DNA from 3 places in the Streptomyces sp. XH2 genome. Region 3 is predicted to be linked to each of the others. Evidence: predicted binding sites of a transcription regulator. Region 3 holds the regulator's gene; each other region holds the start of a gene.
What was found. Region 3 encodes HrcA, which represses chaperone genes, less so after heat shock. Its sites were predicted from a motif close to TTNGCACTCNGNNNNNCNGAGTGCNAA; they were not measured.
Positions count from the first base shown of each region.

Region 1 (6,325 bases), on a different contig from region 3:
GTCATAGAGGCACCATGGAGGGGAGGAGGCGACGCCATGACCCCTACGCACGCCCGTCGGCCGCAGATGCTCGTCGAGGACTTCGAGCAGATTGCCCGTTCGGCGCCGGAAACCGTGACGCTGGAACTCATCAACGGGAAGCTGGAGGTCAAGCCTGTGCCGGACGGGGATCACGGGGAGATCTATATGTGGCTGCTTGAGCAGTGCATGCAGCAGCGACCCGACCTGCGGCTCTACCCGGACCGGGGCCTGAAGACCGAGAGCTACCGCCAGGGGCGCGCGCGGCCCGACGGTGCCCTTGCGCCACGAAGGCACTTCGCCGGTTGCGGAGAGTGGGCCGATCCCGCCGCCGTTCTGATGACGGTCGAGATCACGTCGTACGACTCGGACACCGATCTGCGTGACCGCAAAGAGAAGCGCGACGGCTACGCGGGAGCGGGCATCCCGATCTACCTTCTTGTCGACCGCGACGACTCGGCTGTCGTCGTCTACAGCGAGCCGCGCGACGGCAAATACCGGACTCACAGGTCGTATCCCTACGGGGACGTGGTCAAGATCCCCGACCCTGTAGGGGTCACGCTGGAGACAGAAGAGCTCAAGGGCTTTGCCAACTGACCCGGCCGGGGGCCGCCGTCGGCCCCCGGAGCGCATTCCCCGGCACCGGCACCGGCACCGCCGCCTGCGAAGGCACCCCGCATTCGGCCACGAGCGCCCGCAACTCCTCCGCCGCGCCTGCCCGCTGGTCCGGCGGAAGGCCCTCCAGGAGCGTCTCGATGCGGTCCTGCCAGACGGCCTCCTGGCGGTCCCGTATCCGTATGACCTCCCCGGACGCCGCCGCGGCCTCCAGCGCGACCGCCGTGCGGTCGAGCCGCTCCAGCTCCACGCGTTCGCGCGCCTCGTCGCCGCGGCCGAACCAGCGGGCGACCCGCCGCCGGAGCTCGCTCCACGCGTCCGTACCCGCCGACCGCACGACCGCCGTGCCGCCCGCCGCGGCCACCGCCGCCAGTGCCTCGCTCAGCATCCTGCCCCGCCCCTCGCCGCAGCCCGCCCCGTGCCCGGACGCGACGCACGCTAGCGCCGAACCGGCCACCGCAACGCCCGTTCAGCAGGAAATACGACCGATCGCCGACTAACCGCCGAGCTCAGTCGGATTCGCGCGCGAGTTCGAGCGCGAGGGTCTGCAGGATCTCCTCCGTCGGTGCTTCGGGCGCGGTCTCGTCGTACGCGTCCGCGACCGCCTCGAAGGCCAGCATCAAGCCGCTGATCAGCGCGCTCATCGGATCGGAGAGCTGGTTCAGCACGGCGAGCCCGACCTCTCGCGCCTCCGCGCCGACCGGCACCATGAACTCGTCGGGGATGACCTCGCCGAGCAGGCTGGAGACGTAGTCCGTCCCGACGCCGCCGCGCAGGGCGGTGAGCGCCGCGATGGCCTTGAGCTTGATCTCGTTCTCGGTCATGGGGCGAGCGTAGGAGTTAAAGCCGTGTCAGCCGCTGACCGTGAACGTGGTGTTCGCCGTTGTCGCTGATGCGGGGTCAAGCCCGGGCGGGGTGCCCCAGCAGCATGCTGGGGGAACCGTTGACGCGCGTGAGTACGATCAGACAAGAGTTCACCCCTTCGAGTTTCAGCTTCTTGCGGAGCTCCTCCGGCTCGATCGCCGAGCCGCGCTTCTTCACGGTCACGACCCCCACCTTCCGCTCCCGCAGCAGCGCCTTCAGCTTCTTCAGGTTGAAGGGCAGCACGTCGGTGATCTCGTACGCCGACGCGTAGTCCGTGGCCCGCAGCTCGTCGCTCGTCACGTACGCGATGGTCTCGTCGATCAGGCCGCTGTCGCCCAGCTCCGCCGCCACGTCCGCCACCAGGTGCGCGCGGATCACCGCGCCGTCCGGCTCGTACAGATACCGCCCGACCGGCCGTACCGCCGGGTCGGGAAGTCCCGCCCCCACCAGCGAGTGCCCGCCCGGGAGCAGGGTGGCCCGGCGCGCGCCCGGGGCCGTGCCGAACCACAGCACGGCCTCCTTCACGTCGCCGCCGTCCGAGATCCACTCGGCCTCCGCGTCGTCCGGGACGGCCTCGTGCGGCACCCCGGGGGCGATCTTGAGCGCCGCGTGCGGAGCCTTCCGCGCCGCTTCGATCGCCCACGACAGCGGCGGGGAGTACGCCTCGGGGTCGAAGATGCGGCCGCGGCCGCCCCGCCGCGCCGGGTCGACGAACACCGCGTCGTAGCCCGAGGTGTCCACGTCGGCCACGTCCGCGCAGCGCACCTCGATGAGATCCGCCAGCCCCAGCGCCTGCGCGTTCGCGCGCGCGACCTCGCAGGTCAGCGGGTCGCGGTCGACGGCGAGGACGCGGATGCCCAGCCGGGCCAGCGCGATCGCGTCGCCGCCGATGCCGCAGCACAGGTCCGCGACCGAGCCGATGCCGAGCGCGGCGAAGCGGGCCGCGCGGTAGTCCGCCACGGAGCGGCGCGTCGACTGCTCCACGCCGTTGGGCGTGAAGAACATCCGGTACGCGTCCTCCGCGCCGAACTTCGCCACCGCCCGCTGCCGCAGCCGGGCCATGCCGAGCGCCGCCGAGACGAGCTCCGCGGGGTGGTCGCGGCGCAGCCGGGTCGCCGTGGCCAGCTCCTTGGCGGGGTCGTGGTCGCGCAGCTCGGCGAGCAGGCCCCGGCCCTCCTCCGTGAGGAGGGCGGTGAAGGCGGTGACGGCCGCGGTTGCGTTCGGTTCGTTCTGTGCTGGCACCCGGCCATTCTTGCCCAGCCCACTGACAGGCCGCCGCCGCTGCCCATCTCGAACGCATGCACAACAATCGGAGGTGTGAGCTCCTCTATATCCGGCCCGCGACCCGCCCGCACATCCGCCCGTGCTGTCGTCGCCGGCGCGCTCCTGCTGCCTCTCCTCCTCGCCGGCTGCTCCGGTTCGTCCGGCGGGAACGGCGGGAATGGCGGCAAGAAGGCGTCCGGCGCTCCCTCTCCCCGTACGGAATCGACGGCCCCGGCCTCGCCCTCGGCCGCCCCCGACGCCGCCGCCTACCGCCGCTGGGGCCTCGACAAGCCCCTCGCCGCGCCCCCGGCCCCGCCCTCCGCCAAGCTGACGGACGCAACGAAGCCCGGCGCCGCGCCGAAGGTCATCCGGCGCGTTCCCACCAGCGACAAGGTCGTCTTCCTGACCTTCGACGACGGTGCGGAGAAGGACCCGGAGTTCGTGAAGATGGCCAAGGACCTCAAGCTGCCCTTCACGATGTTCCTCACCGACGACATCGCCCGTGCGGGGACCGGCTACGGCTACTTCGAGCAACTGCGCGGCGAGGGGAACCGCAACACCATCAACAACCACACCCTCTCCCACCCCAACCTGCGCACCCTCTCCGCCGACGCCCAGCGCCGCGAGATCTGCGGGCAGCAGGATGTCCTGGAGAAGCGGTACGGCGGCAAGCCGCCCCTGTTCCGTCCGCCCTACGGCAATTACAACGACGCCACCCTCGCCGCGGCCGGCGGCTGCGGGGTCAAGGCGCTGCTGCTGTGGGAGGTGACGATGCAGATCAACGACATGCGCTACGCGGAGGGCGACAAACTGCGTCCCGGCGACATCGTCCTCGCCCACTTCCGCGGGCCCTCGGAGCTCAAGGGCACGACGATGACCAAGATGGTCGCCAACATGCTGCGCAGCATCGAGCGGCAGGGGTTCACCGTGGCGCGTCTGGAGGATTACGTATAGCCGCGCGCGGGTAGCGGCACGCGGGAAGAACGGGAAGATCCGCGTGCCGGCGCTCCGGCGGCTCGTGCCCGCGATCCCCGTACCCGCACGGGTCGCGGTCCCGTACCCGCACGGGTGAACTGCGAGCTCGCCGCACGGCGAATTGGCACTCCGCTTGACCGAGTGCTAACCGCGTCATAGTCTCGGCTCCGTTGGCACTCTCCACCCGGGAGTGCCAAACACAGCGACGGGCAGAATCCGGCACCCGCGACGACGGATCCTCCTGGTCGCCACCTCAGACAGATAACCCCGTGAATCTCCGAAGGGGGAGGTCGGATCGTGACGACCGCCAGCTCCAAGGTTGCCATCAAGCCGCTCGAGGACCGCATCGTGGTCCAGCCGCTCGACGCCGAGCAGACCACGGCCTCTGGCCTGGTCATCCCGGACACCGCCAAGGAGAAGCCCCAGGAGGGCGTCGTCCTGGCCGTGGGCCCGGGCCGCTTCGAGGACGGTCAGCGTCTTCCGCTCGACGTGAACGTCGGCGACGTCGTGCTCTACAGCAAGTACGGCGGCACCGAGGTGAAGTACAACGGTGACGAGTACCTCGTCCTCTCGGCTCGCGACGTGCTCGCGATCATCGAGAAGTAATTCACCCCGTTTGATGTGATCTGCGCCCTGGTTCCCGTGTGTGTATGCCGCCGGGGTCCGGGGCGCGGTTCGTTTGAGAGGACTTGAAGCAAGCCATGGCGAAGATCCTGAAGTTCGACGAGGACGCCCGTCGCGCCCTCGAGCGCGGTGTCAACAAGCTGGCCGACACGGTCAAGGTGACGATCGGCCCCAAGGGCCGCAACGTCGTCATCGACAAGAAGTTCGGCGCCCCGACCATCACCAACGACGGCGTCACCATCGCCCGTGAGGTCGAGATCGAGGACCCGTACGAGAACCTGGGCGCCCAGCTCGTCAAGGAGGTGGCGACCAAGACCAACGACATCGCGGGTGACGGCACCACCACCGCGACCGTCCTGGCCCAGGCGCTGGTCCGCGAGGGTCTGCGCAACGTCGCCGCCGGCGCCTCCCCGGCCGCCCTGAAGAAGGGCATCGACGCCGCGGTCAAGGCCGTCTCCGACGAGCTGCTCGCGACCGCCCGCCCGATCGACGACAAGGCCGACATCGCCGCCGTCGCCGCCCTGTCCGCCCAGGACAAGCAGGTCGGCGAGCTCATCGCCGAGGCGATGGACAAGGTCGGCAAGGACGGTGTCATCACCGTCGAGGAGTCCAACACCTTCGGCCTGGAGCTGGACTTCACCGAGGGCATGGCCTTCGACAAGGGTTACCTGTCGCCCTACATGGTCACCGACCAGGAGCGCATGGAGGCCGTCCTCGAGGACCCGTACATCCTCATCCACCAGGGCAAGATCTCCTCGATCCAGGACCTGCTGCCCCTGCTGGAGAAGATCATCCAGGGCGGCTCCTCCAAGCCGCTGCTGATCATCGCCGAGGACGTCGAGGGCGAGGCCCTCTCCACCCTCGTCGTCAACAAGATCCGCGGCACCTTCAACGCCGTGGCCGTCAAGGCCCCGGGCTTCGGCGACCGCCGCAAGGCGATGCTGGGCGACATGGCCACCCTGACCGGCGGCACCGTCGTCGCCGAGGAGGTCGGCCTCAAGCTCGACCAGGTCGGCCTGGACGTGCTGGGCTCCGCCCGCCGCGTGACCATCACCAAGGACGACACCACGATCGTGGACGGCGGCGGCAACGCCGGGGACGTCCAGGGCCGCGTCGCCCAGATCAAGGCCGAGATCGAGGCCACGGACTCCGACTGGGACCGCGAGAAGCTCCAGGAGCGCCTCGCCAAGCTCGCCGGTGGCGTCTGCGTCATCCGCGTGGGTGCGGCCACCGAGGTCGAGCTCAAGGAGAAGAAGCACCGTCTGGAGGACGCCATCTCCGCGACCCGCGCCGCGGTCGAGGAGGGCATCGTCTCCGGTGGTGGCTCCGCGCTCGTCCACGCCGTCAAGGTGCTCGAGGGCAACCTCGGCAAGGAGGGCGACGAGGCCACCGGTGTCGCCGTCGTCCGCCGCGCCGTCGTCGAGCCGCTGCGCTGGATCGCCGAGAACGCCGGCCTCGAGGGCTACGTCATCACCTCCAAGGTCGCCGAGCTCGACAAGGGCCAGGGCTTCAACGCCGCCACCGGCGAGTACGGCGACCTGGTGAAGGCCGGCGTCATCGACCCGGTCAAGGTCACCCGCTCCGCCCTGGAGAACGCCGCCTCCATCGCCTCCCTGCTGCTCACGACCGAGACCCTGGTCGTCGAGAAGAAGGAAGAGGAGGAGGCCGAGGCCGGTCACGGCCACGGTCACTCGCACTGACCCCTGAGGCACTGACCTCACGCCGCACAGCGGCCGCAGTCCGGAGCCCGGCACCCCTGGTGGGTGCCGGGCTCCGGCCGTTCACGGGTGCCTGTGGTTCACACCGGCCCCGACTCCAGCTGCCGCTTCAGCCCCAGCATGTCGTAGATCCACCAGCCCTCGGCGATCTTCCCGTCCTGGAAGCGGAAGGTGGTGGTGCCCTCCATGGTCACTTCCTGCCCGGTGGGCTGGTGACCCATGAAGTCGCCCTGATGCGTGCCGCGCCA
Region 1 covers NZ_JBMMMZ010000013.1:206,081-212,405, forward strand. The annotation lists gene ACOTKD_RS26530 (Uma2 family endonuclease) at 37-615, shown strand; gene ACOTKD_RS26535 (hypothetical protein) at 596-1,021, opposite strand; gene ACOTKD_RS26540 (hypothetical protein) at 1,143-1,457, opposite strand; gene ACOTKD_RS26545 (class I SAM-dependent methyltransferase) at 1,534-2,739, opposite strand; gene ACOTKD_RS26550 (polysaccharide deacetylase family protein) at 2,815-3,714, shown strand; gene groES (co-chaperone GroES) at 4,033-4,341, shown strand; gene groL (chaperonin GroEL) at 4,437-6,059, shown strand; gene ACOTKD_RS26565 (ester cyclase) at 6,158-6,325, opposite strand, start outside.
Region 1: a site for HrcA is predicted at 3,857-3,883, ahead of groES (co-chaperone GroES). Genes of this name have one in related genera too.

Region 2 (6,325 bases), on a different contig from region 3:
GAGCACGGCGCGACGACGCTCGCGATCACCGGCCGCCCGGAGGGCGAGATCGCGCAGTACGCGGACCACGTGCTCACCACGTCCTCCGCGCGCGAGAGCGAGCTGCGCCCCGCGGCCATGTCGAGCCGCACCAGCCAGCTGCTCGTGGTGGACTGCCTGTTCATCGGCGTCGCCCAGCGGACGTACGAGACCGCTGCGCCGGCCCTGTCCGCCTCGTACGAAGCGCTCGCCCACCGCCACGCCCCCCGCTCCCCGCGCTGACCGAAGCCGGCACGCCCGGCACGCATGGAAAGGGCCGTCCGCCCATGGCCTCTTCTGATTCGTCATCCGCATCAGCCGCGGCCGCGTCCTCGGGCACGCCCGCACCGTCGGGCACGCCGGCCTCCCCAGGCGCGCCCACACCGTCCGGCGCCCGTTCCGTCGCGGCCGGCCCGCCCGCGCGGGCGGCCTCCTCCACGCCGTCCGGCCCGCCCACGGCATCCGGCGGCCCCACCGCGCCGCGCGGTTCCGCGGCGTCCGGCGCTCCGCAAGGGCGCAGCGCGCTCCGCGCCGAGCTCGCCACGCTCACCACCGAGGCGTTCCGCCCCGAGCTCGCGGACATCGACCGGCTGCCCACCCTCGACATCGCGCGGATCATGAACGGCGAGGACGCCGGCGTCGCCGCCGCCGTCGCCGCACAACTGCCCGAGATCGCCGCGGCCGTCGACGCGACCGCCGCCCGGATGGCCCGCGGCGGGCGGCTCGTCTACGCGGGCGCGGGCACCGCCGGCCGCCTCGGGGTGCTGGACGCGAGCGAGTGCCCGCCGACCTTCAACACCGACCCCTCGCAGGTCACGGGCGTGATCGCGGGCGGCGCCGCGGCGCTGGTCACGGCCGTCGAAGGGGCCGAGGACAGCAAGGAGCTGGCCGCGGGCGACCTGGCCGCGCTCGGCGTCGGCCCGGCCGACACGGTCGTCGGCATCTCCGCCTCCGGCCGCACCCCGTACGCCGTCGGGGCCGTCGAACACGCCCGCGCGGCCGGGGCGCTGACGATCGGGGTGGCCTGCAACGCCGGTTCGGCGCTCGGCCGGGCCGCCGAGCACGCCATCGAGGTCGTCGTCGGGCCCGAACTCCTCACGGGCTCCACCCGGCTGAAGGCGGGCACCGCCCAGAAGCTCGTCCTCAACATGCTCTCGACGATCACCATGATCCGGCTCGGCAAGACGTACGGGAACCTGATGGTCGACGTGCGGGCCTCCAACGAGAAGCTGCGCGCCCGCTCCCGGCACATCGTCGCCCTGGCCACGGGCGCCGGCGAACGGGAGACGGAGGCCGCCCTGGCGGAGACCGGCGGCGAGGTGAAGGACGCGATCCTCGTGGTCCTGGGCGGCGTCGACGGGCGCACGGCCGCCCGCCTCCTGGACGAGTCCGGAGGCCATCTGCGCAGCGCGCTCCGCGCGGCACGGGGGTAGCCGCACCATGCCCCCGGACACGACGGACGACGCGCCAGGGGTCGCGGCGCTCCTCCTCCCCCTCCTCGGCGGCCCGGCGAACCTCACGTCCGTCACGAACTGCATGACGCGCCTGCGGGTGACCGTCCGGGATCCGTCGGCCGTCCGGCGCGGCGAACTGCGGGCGCTGCCGGGGGTCCTGGGCGTCGTCGAGGACGGCACGGCCTTCCAGATCGTGCTCGGTCCGGGCACCGTGGCCAAGGTCGCGCCGGAGCTCGCGCAGTACGCGGAAGGAGGACCGGTCACCGCGCGGGCGCTGGCCGAGCGCGGCGCGGCGCTCCGGGCCGCGCGCAAGGCCCGCAACGCCACCCCGGCCAAAGAGCTCCTGCGCCGGATCGCGCAGATCTTCGTCCCGCTGATCCCCGCCCTGATCGGCTGCGGCATCGTGGCGGGCCTGGCCGGGCTGCTCGCCAACCTCCACCGGCTGCCCGGGCTCGCCCCGGGCCTGGCCGCGTGCGCGTCGGGCTTCATGTCCCTGATCGCCGTCTTCGTCGGCTGCAACACGGCCAAGGAGTTCGGCGGCACCCCCGTGCTGGGCGGCGCCGTCGCGGCGGTCACCGTCTTCCCGGGCGTGGAGCGGGTGACCGCGTTCGGCGAGCGGCTCGCCCCCGGCCAGGGCGGAGTCCTCGGCGCGCTGGCCGCGGCCCTGATCGCCACGCGCGTCGAACGCTGGTGCCGGCGCCGGGTGCCGGAGGCCCTCGACGTCCTGGTCACCCCGGCGGTGACGGTCCTGGTGGCGGGCCTGGTCACGCTGTACGGGCTGATGTACGCGGCGGGCGTGGTCGCCACTGCCGTCGGCCGCTTCGCCGACCGGCTGCTGGCGAACGGCGGCGCGGCGGCGGGCTTCGTCCTGGGCGGGCTGTTCCTGCCCCTGGTGATGCTGGGCCTGCACCAGGCCCTCATCCCCATCCACGCGACGCTCATCCAGGAGCAGGGCTGCACGGTCCTCCTGCCGATCCTGGCGATGGCGGGCGCGGGCCAGGTGGGCGCGGCCCTCGCGGTCTACGCGCGGCTGCCGCACAACGGCCCGGTGCGCAGGACGATCCGCTCCGCCCTCCCGGCCGGCCTCCTGGGCATCGGCGAACCCCTGATCTACGGCGTCTCGCTCCCCCTGGGCCGCCCGTTCGTCACGGCGTGCGTCGGCGGCGCGTTCGGCGGGGGCGTCGTGGGGCTGCTGGCCCAGTGGGGCGACCGGGTCGGCGCCACGGCGATCGGCCCGTCGGGCTGGGCGCTCTTCCCCTTGCTGCAGGGCACGCACGGGCCGGTCCGGGCAGTGGCCGTCTACGGCGCGGGCCTGCTGACCGGCTACGCGGCCGGCTTCGTGATCACGTACTTCTTCGGCATGGGCAAGGTGAGCGAAGCGACGAAGGCGAGCGAAGAGCCGGCCGGGATCTCCTGACTCCCGAACGACCGCGCGTGACGCCTGGAACGCCCGAGGGCGGCACCCCCTCCACAGGGGTGCCGCCCTCGGTGCCGTTCAACGGCTGGAACAGCGATCCGTGTGCGCGGTGCGCGACGGATCAGAAGTCCATGTCACCGCCCGGCATGCCGCCCGGAGCGGCCGCGGAGGCCTTCTCCGGCTTGTCGGCGATGACGGCCTCGGTGGTGAGGAAGAGCGCGGCGATGGACGCGGCGTTCTGCAGGGCGGAGCGGGTGACCTTGGCCGGGTCGATGATGCCCTCGGCGACCAGGTCGACGTACTCGCCCGTGGCGGCGTTGAGGCCGTGGCCGGGGGTCAGGTTGCGCACCTTCTCCACGACGACGCCGCCCTCGAGACCGGCGTTGACCGCGATCTGCTTGAGCGGGGCCTCCAGGGCCAGCTTGACGGCGGCGGCACCGGTGGCCTCGTCGCCCTCGAGCTCCAGCTTCTCGAACACCTGGGAGGCCTGCAGCAGGGCCACGCCACCACCGGCGACGATGCCCTCCTCGACGGCCGCCTTCGCGTTGCGAACGGCGTCCTCGATGCGGTGCTTGCGCTCCTTGAGCTCGACCTCGGTCGCGGCACCGGCCTTGATGACGGCCACGCCGCCGGCCAGCTTCGCCAGGCGCTCCTGCAGCTTCTCGCGGTCGTAGTCGGAGTCGCTGTTCTCGATCTCGGCGCGGATCTGGTTGACGCGGCCCTGGACCTGGTCGCTGTCACCGGCACCGTCGACGATGGTCGTCTCGTCCTTGGTGATGACGACCTTGCGGGCGCGGCCGAGCAGGTCGAGACCGGCGCTCTCCAGCTTGAGGCCGACCTCCTCGGAGATGACCGTGCCACCGGTGAGGATGGCGATGTCGCCCAGCATGGCCTTGCGGCGGTCGCCGAAGCCCGGGGCCTTGACGGCGACGGACTTGAAGGTGCCGCGGATCTTGTTGACGACCAGGGTCGACAGGGCCTCGCCCTCGACGTCCTCGGCGATGATCAGCAGCGGCTTGCCCGACTGCATGACCTTCTCCAGCAGCGGGAGCAGGTCCTTGACCGAGGAGACCTTCGAGTTGACGATCAGGATGTACGGGTCGTCCAGGGACGCCTCCATACGCTCCATGTCGGTGGCGAAGTACGCCGAGATGTAGCCCTTGTCGAAGCGCATGCCCTCGGTGAGCTCAAGCTCCAGACCGAAGGTCTGGGACTCCTCGACGGTGATGACGCCTTCCTTGCCGACCTTGTCCATGGCCTCGGCGATCAGCTCGCCGATCTGGGTGTCGGCGGCGGAGATGGAGGCGGTGGAGGCGATCTGCTCCTTGGTCTCCACGTCCTTGGCCTGCTCGAGCAGCGCGCCGGAGACGGCCTCGACGGCCTTCTCGATGCCGCGCTTCAGCGCCATCGGGTTGGCACCCGCGGCGACGTTGCGCAGACCCTCGCGGACCAGCGCCTGGGCGAGGACGGTCGCGGTCGTCGTGCCGTCACCGGCGACGTCGTCCGTCTTCTTCGCGACCTCCTTGACCAGCTCGGCGCCGATCTTCTCGTACGGGTCCTCGAGCTCGATCTCCTTGGCGATGGACACACCATCGTTGGTGATCGTGGGGGCGCCCCACTTCTTCTCGAGGACGACGTTGCGGCCCTTGGGGCCGAGGGTGACCTTGACGGCGTCGGCGAGCTGGTTCATCCCGCGCTCGAGACCGCGCCGTGCCTCCTCGTCGAACGCGATGATCTTGGCCATGTGAAGTGGTCCTCCCAGGACGGGGTGGAGACTGCTCCGGACCGCACCGGCGCCCGCGACGGACGGCCTGCGCGCCCCGCGGTTCCTTGCCCCGCTTGGCTCGCCGACCTCACCGACGGTCCAAATCTGTCACTCTCACTCGGAGAGTGCTAAGCCCAATGATTAGCACTCGACCACCCCGAGTGCAAGCGGTTCGGTCTCTACACCCTCCGCACGTGGCAGGGGGCGCACCTCCCGGCGGCAGCCGGGGGCGCAGGCGCCCCGGGGCGACGGTCACACCCACGGGGGCGCCGAGCGGGGACCCCAGGCAGCCGTACCCACCCCACACGTCCCGCACACGCGCGAGGGGTGCGCCCCCCCGCGGGGGGGGCCCCCGCGGCCAACCGAGCGAGCCGGTGGTCGATGCGCCGCGTCAGACCTGCTGCAGCTTCACCATGTCCGCCTGCGGCCCCTTCTGGCCCTGCGAGATCTCGAACTCGACCCGCTGACCCTCCTCGAGGGTGCGGTAGCCGTCCATCTGAATCGCGCTGTAGTGGACGAATACATCCGCACCACCGTCGACCGCGATGAAGCCGTAGCCCTTCTCCGCGTTGAACCACTTGACGGTGCCCTGAGCCATGCCTAACTCCCCTATTACTGGCCCTTGCGCAGGACCGCACTTCGCGGACCCGGGTCAGACCTCACCCCTGGCAGCCCAGTGGGTGTGCGCCGGAACGCGTCGACCGCGGCTGAATGTATCTGCACGGATGCCGTCTGCAACAGGTCACTCGGACGAGAATTCCGGGCATGGCCGATCGAGGGAAACGGCTGAACTCCGGGTATTTCAGGGCAAGTCGGGCCGGGAAAAACACAACCAACCCGGCATTTCGTGCACACACTTCGCGCACAACTTGACGGGTTCTCATATGCGTTCGGCACTGACGCCGGGCGGGGATCGCCCCAACTGTATCGCGCTCAACAGCCGGAATCGCCCCGTCCGCTTCTGCGGCCGGGGCGATTCCGGGGATGTGGTGCGGCAATAACGGAAGAACCCTGTGAAACCTCAGCCGCCGGCGACGGCAGGGATGACGGAGACGGCGGAGCCGTCGGGGGTGGGCGTCTGCAGCCCCTGCTCGAAGCGGACGTCGTCGTCGTTGACGTAGACGTTCACGAACCGGCGCAGCCGACCGCTCTCGTCGAGGACGCGGGCGGCGATGCCGGTGTGGTGGGCCTCCAGGTCGGCGATGACCTCGGAGAGGGTCGCGCCCTCGGCGGGGACTTCCGCCTTGCCGCCGGTGTAGGTGCGGAGGATGGTGGGGATACGGACGGTGACGCTCATAGGTTTACTCACCTTCGGTGGAGAAACGAGAAGTGATCAGCGGCTGACGTCAGCGGACGGACAGCCCCGCGGCGCGGAACGCCTCCAGCGACGGCCGGATCGTCGCCGTGGGCCCGGCCGCAACGGCATCGAGCGTCTTGAGCCCGTCGCCCGTGTTGAGCACGACCGTGGTCAGCGAAGGGTCGAGCACCCCGTCCTCGATGAGCTTCTTCGTCACCCCCACCGTCACCCCGCCCGCCGTCTCCGCGAAGATCCCCTCCGTCCGCGCCAGCAGCCGGATCGCGTCCACGATCTGCTCGTCGGTGACGTCCTCCACCGCCCCGCCCGTGCGCCGCGCGATGTCCAGCACGTACGGCCCGTCCGCCGGGTTGCCG
Region 2 covers NZ_JBMMMZ010000007.1:275,736-282,060, forward strand. The annotation lists gene ACOTKD_RS16460 (MurR/RpiR family transcriptional regulator) at 1-261, shown strand, start outside; gene murQ (N-acetylmuramic acid 6-phosphate etherase) at 306-1,451, shown strand; gene ACOTKD_RS16470 (PTS transporter subunit EIIC) at 1,459-2,889, shown strand; gene groL (chaperonin GroEL) at 3,011-4,633, opposite strand; gene ACOTKD_RS16480 (cold-shock protein) at 5,046-5,252, opposite strand; gene ACOTKD_RS16485 (MoaD/ThiS family protein) at 5,676-5,951, opposite strand; gene thrC (threonine synthase) at 6,001-6,325, opposite strand, start outside.
Region 2: a site for HrcA is predicted at 4,796-4,822, ahead of groL (chaperonin GroEL). Genes of this name have one in related genera too.

Region 3 (6,325 bases):
ATCCTGCTGGAACTGCGGCTGATCGACGGCTGCCCGCTGTCGCTGCTGAAGCCGGCGGGTGCGGCGGCCGCTGCTCGCGCCTTGGCGGACGGCCTGCTGGACCCCGGCCCGTACGAGCGGGGCCGCGCGGTCCTGACGCTGCGGGGCCGGCTCCTGGCGGACGCGGTGGTGCGGGACCTGGTGGACTGAGCCTCAAGCGCCGCACGGGCTGGAATTCAGCCCGTCCGGCGATGGAGGACGACGCGCGTCCGGCGCGGACCGGGGCCCGGGGCGGAGCCCCGGTTTCGGGAAGGGGCGGGTCAGGGGAGAAGCCTCCGCGCTAGCCCACCGGCACCGTCACGAAGTCGATCAGCTCCTCGACCCTGCCCAAGAGCTCCGGCTCCAGGTCCTTATAAGACCGCACGCCCGAAAGGATCCGCTGCCACGCGGCGCCCGTGTTCGACGGCCACCCCAGCGCCTCACAAACCCCCGTCTTCCAGTCCTGCCCCCGCGGCACCCGCGGCCACTCCCGGATGCCCACGGAGGAGGGCTTGACCGCCTCCCACACGTCCACGTACGGGTGACCCACGACGAGGACGTGCTCGCCCGTCACCTCCGCCGCGATCCTCGACTCCTTCGAGCCGGGCACGAGGTGGTCCACGAGGACGCCGAGCCGCGCGTCGGGCCCGGGGGCGAAGGAGCGGACGATCGCCGGGAGGTCGTCGACGCCCTCCAGGTACTCGACGACCACGCCCTCGATGCGCAGGTCGTCGCCCCACACCCGTTCCACGAGCTCCGCGTCGTGGCGGCCCTCCACGTAGATGCGCCCCGCCCGGGCGACGCGCGCCCGCGCGCCCGGGACGGCGATCGAGCCGGATGCCGTCCGCGCGGGCCCCTTGGCGGCGGGCGCGGAGGAGGGTCGTACGAGGGTGACGACGCGCCCCTCCAGCAGGAAGCCCCGCGGCTCCATCGGGAAGACGCGGTGCTTGCCGAAGCGGTCCTCCAGGGTGACCACGGGCCCCTGCGCCGTCTTCTCGCAGCGGATCACCGCCCCGCAGAAGCCGGTGGTGACCTCCTCGACCACGAGATCGACGTCCGCGGCCACCTCGGGCGCGGGCTGCTGCTTCTTCCACGGGGGAGTGAGATCGGGTCCGTACTGTCTGCTGCGCATGGAGATCATTCTTCCCGCGGCGCACACGGTTACGACACGTCGAAGCGCGCCGCCAAGGCGTCCCGCTGCGCCCGTACGAATCCCGCGTCCACCGCCGCCCCGTGCCCCGGCACGTACACCGCGTCCTCGCCGCCGAGCTCCAGCAGCCGGTCGAGGGCCGCGGGCCAGCACCGGGGCAGAGCGTCCGGACCGGCCTGGGGTTCGCCGGACTCCTCGACGACGTCCCCGCAGAAGACGACCTCGGGCGCTCCGCCGCGACCCGCGACGAAGACCGCCAGGTCGTGCGCGGTGTGGGCGGGCCCGAGGTTGGCGAGGAGGGCCTGCCGTCCGCCGCCCAGGTCGAGCGTCAGCTCCCCGCTGACCGGGTGCCGGGGCACGACGAGGCGCTCGGCGGCCTCCGCCGCGGCCCCGGGCGCGAGCCCGTACCGCTCGGCGTCCAGGCGGATCTCCTCGCGCTCGCGCCGCATCAGCTCGGCGGCGCCCACCGCTCCGTACACCTCCGCGCCCGGGAACGCGGCCGTGCCGAACACGTGGTCGAAGTGGGGGTGCGTAAGAGCGATATGCGTCACGCTCCGGCCGAACAGCTCCCGCACCTCTTGCCCGAGTTCCGCCCCCTCCGCAACCGTCGCCCCGGTGTCCACGAGCAGCACACCCGTACTGCCGACGATCACCCCTACTGTGGCGTCCCACGCAGGCATTCGGCGGCGTGCGACCCCCGGCGCGAGCCGTTCCCACCGTGCTTCCGCCCCCTGGCCTTGCTGACCGCTGTCCATACCAGGACGCTAGCGGGAGCGCGGTACGGTTGCCCGTCCGGCTGTCCTTCCCCGGGGGGCGCGGGCGCCGCGGCGCGGACGGCTCTTGCCCTGGCTGTGGTGCACGGCCGTACACTGGCTGGAGGGCTTTGGCACTCGCCACCACTGAGTGCCAGGATCGGCCCCGTAAGACGGTCTGGACTTGGAGGTGCGCGCGATGCTGAGCGAACGCAGGCTCGAGGTGTTGCGCGCCATCGTCCAGGACTATGTGGGCACCGAGGAGCCCGTCGGCTCCAAGGCCCTCACCGAGCGGCACCGGCTGGGCGTGTCCCCGGCCACGGTGCGCAACGACATGGCCGCGCTGGAGGAGGAGGGCTTCATCGCCCAGCCGCACACCAGCGCCGGCCGCATCCCGACCGACAAGGGCTACCGGCTCTTCGTCGACCGGCTCGCGGGCGTCAAGCCCCTGTCGACCCCGGAGCGGCGCGCCATCCAGAACTTCCTGGACGGCGCCGTCGACCTGGACGACGTCGTGGGGCGCACGGTCCGCCTGCTGGCGCAGCTGACCCGGCAGGTCGCCGTGGTGCAGTACCCGTCGCTGACCAGGTCGACGGTGCGCCACGTGGAGCTGCTCTCGCTCGCGCCGGCCCGCGTCATGCTCGTCCTGATCACCGACACCGGGCGCGTCGAACAGCGCATGATCGACTGCCCGGCCCCGATCGGGGAGAATTCGCTGGCGGACCTCCGCGCCCGGCTCAACAGCCGCGTCGTGGGCCGCCGGTTCACGGATGTGCCGCAGCTGGTCTCGGATCTCGCCGAGTCCTTCGAGCAGGAGGACCGCGGAACCGTTTCTACGGTGCTCGCCACCCTGCTGGAGACGCTCGTCGAGGAGACCGAGGAGCGGCTCATGATCGGCGGCACCGCCAATCTCACCCGTTTCGGGCACGACTTCCCCCTCACCATCCGGCCCGTGCTGGAGGCGCTGGAGGAGCAGGTCGTGCTGCTGAAGCTGCTGGGCGAGGCCAAGGACTCCGGGATGACGGTGCGCATCGGCCATGAGAACGCTCACGAGGGACTGAACTCCACATCGGTCGTCGCCGTCGGCTACGGTTCGGGCGACGAGGCAGTCGCCAAACTCGGCGTGGTCGGACCGACCCGCATGGACTACCCCGGAACGATGGGAGCGGTACGCGCAGTGGCACGTTACGTCGGACAGATCCTGGCGGAGTCGTAAGTGGCCACGGACTACTACGCGGTCCTGGGCGTACGGCGTGACGCCTCGCAGGACGAGATCAAGAAGGCCTTCCGCCGCCTCGCCCGCGAGCTGCACCCGGACGTGAATCCGGACCCGAAGACGCAGGAGCGGTTCAAGGAGATCAACGCCGCCTACGAGGTGCTCTCGGACCCGCAGAAGAAGCAGGTCTACGACCTCGGCGGCGACCCGCTCTCGGCGTCCGGCGGCGGTGGCGGGGCCGGTGGCTTCGGCGCGGGCTTCGGCAACTTCTCCGACATCATGGACGCCTTCTTCGGCCAGGCGTCGCAGCGCGGCCCGCGCTCGCGCACCCGGCGCGGCCAGGACGCCATGATCCGTCTCGAAGTGACCCTCGACGAGGCCACGTTCGGGACCACCAAGGAGATCCAGGTCGACACCGCCGTCGTCTGCACCACGTGCAGCGGCGAGGGCGCGGCCCCGGGCACCTCCGCCCAGACGTGTGACATGTGCCGCGGCCGCGGTGAGGTCTCGCAGGTCACCCGCTCCTTCCTCGGCCAGGTCATGACGTCCCGGCCGTGCCCGCAGTGCCAGGGCTTCGGCACGGTCGTGCCGACCCCCTGCCCGGAGTGCGCCGGTGACGGCCGCGTCCGCTCGCGGCGCACCCTGACCGTCAAGATCCCGGCCGGTGTCGACAACGGCACCCGGATCCAGCTCGCGGGCGAGGGCGAGGTCGGCCCCGGCGGCGGCCCCGCCGGCGACCTCTACGTGGAGATCCACGAGAAGCCGCACACGGTCTTCCAGCGCCGCGGCGACGACCTGCACTGCACGGTCACCATCCCGATGACGGCCGCGGCCCTCGGCACCAAGGTGCCGCTGGAGACCCTGGACGGCATCGAGGAGATCGACATCCGCCCCGGCACGCAGTCGGGCCAGTCGATCCCGCTGCACCAGCGCGGTGTCACGCACCTGCGCGGCGGCGGCCGCGGTGACCTCGTCGTCCACGTCGAGGTGATCACCCCCGGCAAGCTGGACCCGCAGCAGGAGGACCTGCTGCGGCAGCTGGCGAAGCTGCGGGGCGAGGAGCGGCCGATGGGCGAGTTCAAGCCGGGGCAGCAGGGGCTGTTCTCGCGGCTGAAGGACGCGTTCAACGGGCACTGAGCCCCGTAACACCTTCATCACGCCTTGATCGACGATCGCCGGACGGGCCCGCAGCGGACCCGTCCGGCGATCGTCATCGCCTGTGACACGATGTGTGCATGGCTTACGAACCCAGGGTGGCTTCCGCGCTCGCCGGACTGTGCCGGCACCCGGTCGTGCAGGCCCCCATGGCGGGTGGCGCCTCCGGGCCCGCCCTCGCGGCCGCGGTCTCCGAGGCGGGCGCCCTCGGCTTCCTGGCCGCCGGCTACAAGACGCCCGCGGCGATGTACGAGGAGATCAAGCAGCTCCGGGCCCGTACCGCCGCACCCTTCGGTGTGAACCTGTTCATGCCCCAGCCTCCCGCGGCCGATCCGGCCGCCGTCGAGGTCTACGCCGAGCAGCTCGCCGGCGAGTCCGCCTGGTACGAGACGCCGCTCGGCGACTGGGACCAGGGCTGCGACGACGCCTACGAAGCCAAGCTCGCGATCCTCCTCGACGACCCCGTGCCGGTCGTCTCCTTCACTTTCGGCTGCCCCTCGCCTGAGGCCGTCGCCGCTCTCCGCGCCGCCGGTACGGTCACGGTGGTCACCGTCACCTCCGCCGCCGAGGCACAGGCCGCGCAGGAGGCCGGAGCGGACCTGGTCTGCGCGCAGGGCGTCGAGGCCGGCGGCCACCAGGGCACCCACCGCGACGACCCGCACGCCGACGGCACCGGCGCGGGCCTCGGCCTGCTGTCCCTGCTCACCCAGGTCCGGGACGCCGTCGACCTGCCCGTGATCGCCGCCGGCGGGCTGATGCGCGGCGAGCAGATAGCCGCCGTCCTCGCCGCGGGCGCCTGCGCCGCGCAGCTCGGCACCGCGTTCCTGGCCTGTCCGGAGTCCGGCGCCCACGCACTGCACAAACAGGCGCTGACCGACCCGATGTTCGCCGGTACGGAGCTGACCCGGGCCTTCTCGGGCCGCCCGGCCCGGGGGTTGGTGAACCGTTTCATCCGGGAACACGGCCCGTACGCCCCTGCCGCCTACCCCCAGGTCCACTACCTGACGGCGGGGCTGCGCAAGGCCGCCGCGGCGGCGGGCGACCCGCAGGCGATGAACCTGTGGGCGGGCCAGGGCCACCGCCTGGCGAGGCCGCTGCCGGCGGCGGAGCTGCTGCGGGCCCTGCTGGGGGAACTGGAGGCGGCACGGGGGAAGTTGAGCGAGATGCGAGGGAGCAAGTCATGACAGCGCCGGTGTTCCTGGTCGAGGAGGACGCCCTGACGGGGGTCTTCCCCGGTACGGTCTTCCCCCTCGACGGCCCGGAAGGCCGCCACGCCGTCTCCGTCCGCCGCCTGCGGGTCGGCGAGGAGATCGGCCTGACGGACGGGCAGGGCACGGGCGCGTTCGGCACCGTGACCGCCGTCGAGGGCAAGGACCACCTGGACGTCGCCGTGACGTCCGTACGCTCCGAGCCGCTCCCCGAGCCCCGCATCACCGTCGTCCAGGCCCTGCCCAAGGGCGACCGCGGCGAGGTGGCCGTCGAGACGATGACCGAGACCGGCGTCGACGCCGTCGTCCCCTGGGCCGCCTCCCGCTGCATCACCCAGTGGAAGGGCGACCGCGGCCTGAAGTCCCTCGGCAAGTGGCGCGCCACGGCACGGGAGGCCGGCAAGCAGTCGCGCCGCCTCCGCTTCCCCACGGTCAGCGAAGTGATGACGACCCGGCAGGTCGCGCAGCTCCTCGCGGACGCGGCCTTCGCCGCCGTCCTCCACGAGGAGGGCCACAGCGCCCCCCTCGCCACGGCACCGCTGCCCGCCACGGGCGACATCGTCCTCGTCGTCGGTCCCGAGGGCGGTGTCTCCCCCGAGGAGCTCGCGGCGTTCGCCGAGGCGGGTGCGAAGCCGTACCGCCTCGGTGCGAGCGTCCTGCGCACCTCCACGGCGGGGACGGCGGCCACGGCGCTGCTGCTGGGGCGGACGGGCCGCTGGTCCTGAGGGCGGCGCGCGCGGCGCGAAGGGTTTGATCTCGGGGGAACGTCGTAAGGAACGGGGATGACGGGGGTCACGAGGGGGGAGCGAGCTCTGCCATGGCAGCA
Region 3 covers NZ_JBMMMZ010000002.1:205,946-212,270, forward strand. The annotation lists gene hemW (radical SAM family heme chaperone HemW) at 1-189, shown strand, start outside; gene ACOTKD_RS04460 (DUF3097 domain-containing protein) at 320-1,150, opposite strand; gene ACOTKD_RS04465 (MBL fold metallo-hydrolase) at 1,180-1,923, opposite strand; gene hrcA (heat-inducible transcriptional repressor HrcA) at 2,120-3,136, shown strand; gene dnaJ (molecular chaperone DnaJ) at 3,137-4,273, shown strand; gene ACOTKD_RS04480 (nitronate monooxygenase) at 4,372-5,475, shown strand; gene ACOTKD_RS04485 (16S rRNA (uracil(1498)-N(3))-methyltransferase) at 5,472-6,224, shown strand; gene ACOTKD_RS04490 (response regulator transcription factor) at 6,317-6,325, shown strand, end outside.